DNA from 2 places in the Nocardia sp. NPDC024068 genome. Region 2 is predicted to be linked to the other one. Evidence: riboswitches for the same ligand, from Rfam matches in the RefSeq annotation. Region 2 holds a riboswitch; the other holds the start of a gene.
What was found. A riboswitch is a leader RNA that binds a small molecule or an ion and turns the genes downstream of it on or off. The one in region 2 is predicted to bind cobalamin.
Positions count from the first base shown of each region.

Region 1: another riboswitch for cobalamin. It lies ahead of AB0F41_RS24035 (ABC transporter substrate-binding protein); the one in region 2 lies ahead of AB0F41_RS14865 (iron ABC transporter permease).

Region 1 is NZ_JBEZYU010000042.1:31,841-34,039, forward strand. It holds gene AB0F41_RS24030 (glycosyltransferase family 9 protein) at 1-252, opposite strand, end outside; cobalamin riboswitch at 558-680, shown strand; gene AB0F41_RS24035 (ABC transporter substrate-binding protein) at 781-2,199, shown strand, end outside.
Region 2 is NZ_JBEZYU010000014.1:97,312-99,510, forward strand. It holds gene AB0F41_RS14860 (ABC transporter ATP-binding protein) at 1-425, opposite strand, end outside; gene AB0F41_RS14865 (iron ABC transporter permease) at 425-1,483, opposite strand; cobalamin riboswitch at 1,591-1,807, opposite strand; gene AB0F41_RS14870 (DUF4143 domain-containing protein) at 1,861-2,199, opposite strand, start outside.

The DNA of each region.
Region 1 (2,199 bases), on a different contig from region 2:
GGCGGTGGCCTCCGCGCCGTGCAGATTGACGGCGAGCTTCGGCGGGGGACCGTCCCAGCGCAAGCCCTGCGGGTCGGCGATCGGCAGGATCTCGTCCACCGAGGCGATCACATCGACGATAGGGCGCAACCGGTGCGGAGTGGCGAGGACGAGATGGTCGTTGCGGCGCGCCCGTCGCAGCGCGCGCAGTGCCGGGACCGCAGTGAGCAGATCACCGAGACCGCGTGCCTGAAGCACGAGAACTACCGACACCCGACTCTCCTAGCCACCTGTTGCTCGTCGACCGCCCCCTCCCGAGCGGCCCCCGGGGGCCGGCCACGACGAGAGCACTCCCGCTTGAATAACTACCCCCGGTGATCAGGGGCAAACGTGGGCCGGTCGCGGTCTGGGTCACATGCCGGGGGTTCGCTTCATCGCCGGGATCGAGCGATGTCTTTCGCCGGGGATCTCCGGTCGCACCGCGCCGGCCGGGCTGTTTCCGGTGGTGGTGCCGTGTCGCCGGGAGGCCGTTCGATTGGATTGCCGCCCTATCGGATCGGGCTGCATGGTCTACCGGAAAGTCCTTCGGTAATGTCTGCGATGTCCGCGGGGAAGACCGGTGCGAAACCGGCGCTGTCCCGCAACTGTGAGGCCCGTACGCGGGCCGGAGCCAGATACCCGCGGATGAAGTATTGGAACGGTCATGATCACGTGGGTATTGGTCGATGCGCCGAACGCGCCGCTGTGCGGTGTGTTTCGCATGTCTGTCGCGTGCACGGCCCGACGCGACAGGAGTCCGATATGCCGACCCCACTGCTGTTGAGCCGGAGATCTTTCCTGGCCGGTAGCGCGGTCGCCGCCGCGGCGCTGGCCGCCGGATGCGGGAACGAGGCGAGCGCTCGCACCGATGTGTTCACCGCGGCGTTCCAGGGTTCCGGCGCCGGAGAAGGGATCGACCCCGGGGTGAACACCCTGTTCATCGACGAGGCGCGGATGAAGTCGGTCTACGACGGCCTCTTCGAATGCGACGAGACGATGGCCCCGATCCCGCGGCTGGCGGAATCGGGGGAGCCGAACGCGGACGGAACCCGGTGGCGGATCGCACTCCGTGACGCGCGATGGCACGACGGCAGGAAATTCACCTCCCGCGATGTGCTGTACACCCTGGGCCGGGTGCTCGGGCCCGCGCAGAAGCGTCCGTTCATCGCCGCGTCCTCGCTCGCCCAGGTCGATCTTCCGGGCTGCCGGGCCATCGACGACCGGACTGTCGAGATCGTGCTGAAAGAGCCGTCGTTCGAGTTCCTCATCGCGCTGTCGGTGTACGGAACCAAGATCGTGCAGGACGGCGCGGCCGATTTCACTCGTCCGGTGGGTACCGGCCCGTTCGTCTTCCGTTCCTTCGAGCCCGGCCGGCGGTTCGTCGCGACCGCCAACGAGCACTACTGGGACGGGAAGCCCGGGATCGGGGAACTGCGGATCGTGAGCGCCGAAGCCGATGCCCGGGTGAACGCGGTGCGCAGCGGGGAGATCGACTATGCCGACAACCTCACCCCGTCCGCTCATCGGACCCTGGCGGGCGGTAGCGATCTGGACCTGGTGTCGACGCCGAACAGCGGTATCTACTTCTTCGCCATGAAAACCGATCGGCCGCCGTTCGACAAGCCGGACGTGCGCCGGGCGGTGATGCGGATGTTCGACCGCCGGGAGCTGGTGAAGGTGGCCCTCGAGGGTCAGGGCGAGGTGTCCAACGATGTGTTCGGAAAGGGGAATCAGTACTACGCCGATCTCCCGCAGCACGAATACGACCCCGACGAGGCCGGCCGGCTGTTGCGCAGGGCGGGCGTCCGGGACCTGACCTTCGACCTGTTCACCGCGCCGGTGGTCTACGGATTCGTCGAGGCGGCCCGGCTGTTCGCCGACCAGGCGGCCGCCTGCGGGGCGCGGGTGAACGTGGTGCTCGGTTCCAAGGACAGCTACTACACCGATGCGCTGAAGACCGGGCATCTGACGATGGGCCAGTCCGGTCCATTGCCGATTCCCAACCATTTCGCGTCGCGATTGCTGACCACCTCGCCGCAGAACCGGACCAAGTGGTCCGACCCGGAGTTCGACCGGCTGTACACGGCCGCCCAGGCGACACCGGAAGTGGAGGACCGGGCGGCCATCTATCGCACGATGCACGAAATACTCTACGACCGAGGAGGTTTCGTGTTCTTCGGC
Region 2 (2,199 bases):
CCGCCGGACAGGGACAAAAAACCGCGGTCGGCGAGATGGGCGATATCCGCGGTCGCCATCGCCGCCGCGCAGATCTCGCGGTCCCGCCGGCGCGTACCGCGCAGCAGGGCGGTATGCGGCAGGCGGCCGGTCGCGACGATCTCGGCGGCGGTGAAATCGAAGGGTGTGGTCGCATCCTGGGTCAGTGCCGCCACCTGCCGGGCGTTCTCGCGCATACCGACCGCGGCGATATCGGTCCCGTCCACCAGGACCCGCCCGGCGGCCGGTGACAGCGCACGGTACAGGCAGCGCAGCAGCGTGGACTTACCGCTGCCGTTGGGGCCCACGATCCCCACGAACTGCCCGGATCCGGCGGCCAGCGTGACCGCCTCGACGATCGGCGTGCCGTCGATCTCGACCGTGACGTCCTCGTAGACGACTCGCATCAGTCCTGTCCCATCAGCGCGCCGCGCCGGCGCATCAGCAGTACGAACACCGGCACTCCGACCGCGGCCGTGATCGCGCCCAGCGGTAGCTCCTGCGGCGGGATCAGCGTGCGCGCCAGCAGATCTGCGGATACCAGGAACACGGCGCCCAGCAGCGGGGTGACGGCGATGAGCCGCCGGTGATCGGCGCCCACCAGCAGCCGCGCCACATGGGGCACCACCAGCCCGACGAATCCGACCGCTCCGCAGACCGCGACGAAACACCCCGTCATCGCGGCGGAGACCACGAAGAGCAGCAGCCGGAACCGGGAGGCGGAAAGACCCAGCGCGGCACTGACCTCGTCACCCATCGCGAGGGCATTCAATTGCCGGGCGCATACCGCGAGCACCGCCAGACCGAGCACCGCCACCACGGCGACCAGGGGCACCATCTGCCAGGTGGCGCCCGCCAGGCTGCCCAGCAGCCAGAACATCACCGACCGTGCGGCGTCGCCGTGCGGTGCCAGGAAAACCAGCACGGTGGTCGCGGCGGAGAAACCGTAGCCGACGGCTGTACCGGTGAGCACCAGTCGCAGCGGCACCAGCCCGGCCGCCGATCGGGCCATCAGATAGACGAGTACCGTGGCGCCGAGCGCCCCGGCGAACGCGGCGGTGGACAGGGCGTAGATGCCCAGCGCCCCGAAGACACCGAAGAGAACCACGGCAGTGGCGCCGACCGAGGCGCCCGAGGAGATCCCCAGCACGTACGGGTCGGCGAGGGCGTTGCGGACCATGGCCTGTACGAGCAGGCCCACGCCGCTGAGCCCGGCGCCGACGAGTGCCGCCAGCAGCACCCGGGGCAGCCGCGACTCGATCACGATCCGGTAGTTCGCGGTATCGGCGGCGGCGACCGTTCCGCCGGTGAGTTCGGCCCACAGGAAGCCGACTGTGGCACGCCACGGGATATGCGCGGTCCCCAGCGCCAGCGCCAGCGCGAGCACCGAGACCACCGCGAAGGCGAGGGCCAGCCCGGCGATCAGCGCGGCCGGGGGCGGCCGGTGCGATTCGAGCGCCCTCATCGGGCCGTATCCACCCGCTCCGTCCGGACGTCGTGCTGTGCAGACATGCGAGTACCGCGACCCATGACCTCGTCAACCGTTCCCTCGGAGTCGACCGAAGACCACACCGTCGGCGTGGTCACGCCGGCAGGTCTTCGGACTCGCGGACCCGGCGCCGGAGACTCCGGCGCCACCTACTGGCGGTCGCTTCCCGGGCGCGGGCCCAGTGCTGATGACCGCGGTCGTTTCCACATACCGCTGCGGGGCAGCTCCGGATTCACACCGGATTCCCTCTTACGAACCATCTGTCCAGGACAGGCGGTAACCGAGCGCCCGGACACCGTAGCATTCGCCCACGCCCGGCCCGGACGGTCATCGTGCTATCCGCAGAGCCGGGATCAGCCGGGCGGCGTCGTCCACAGTGCACTGATCGGGAGGCAGGAGAATTTCTCGCCGAACGGTAGCTGCTGGTCACCGCAATAGAGAACGTAGCCTGCGGCGAATCGGTCGCCCAGACGGCTTTCGAGGTGGCGCAGCCCCCGAAAGTCTTCGGCACGGACGGTTTCCGCTGCCTTGACCTCGATGCCGATCACCCGGCCCGCATTGTTCTCCAGAACCGCGTCGACTTCGTGGCCGTCACGGTCGCCGAGAACGAAAGTCTCGATCAGACCGCCGGTGGTGACATCGTTGCCGACTCCGGTCAGCAGGTACGTCGCGAGTCCGGAGGCGGTGAAAAC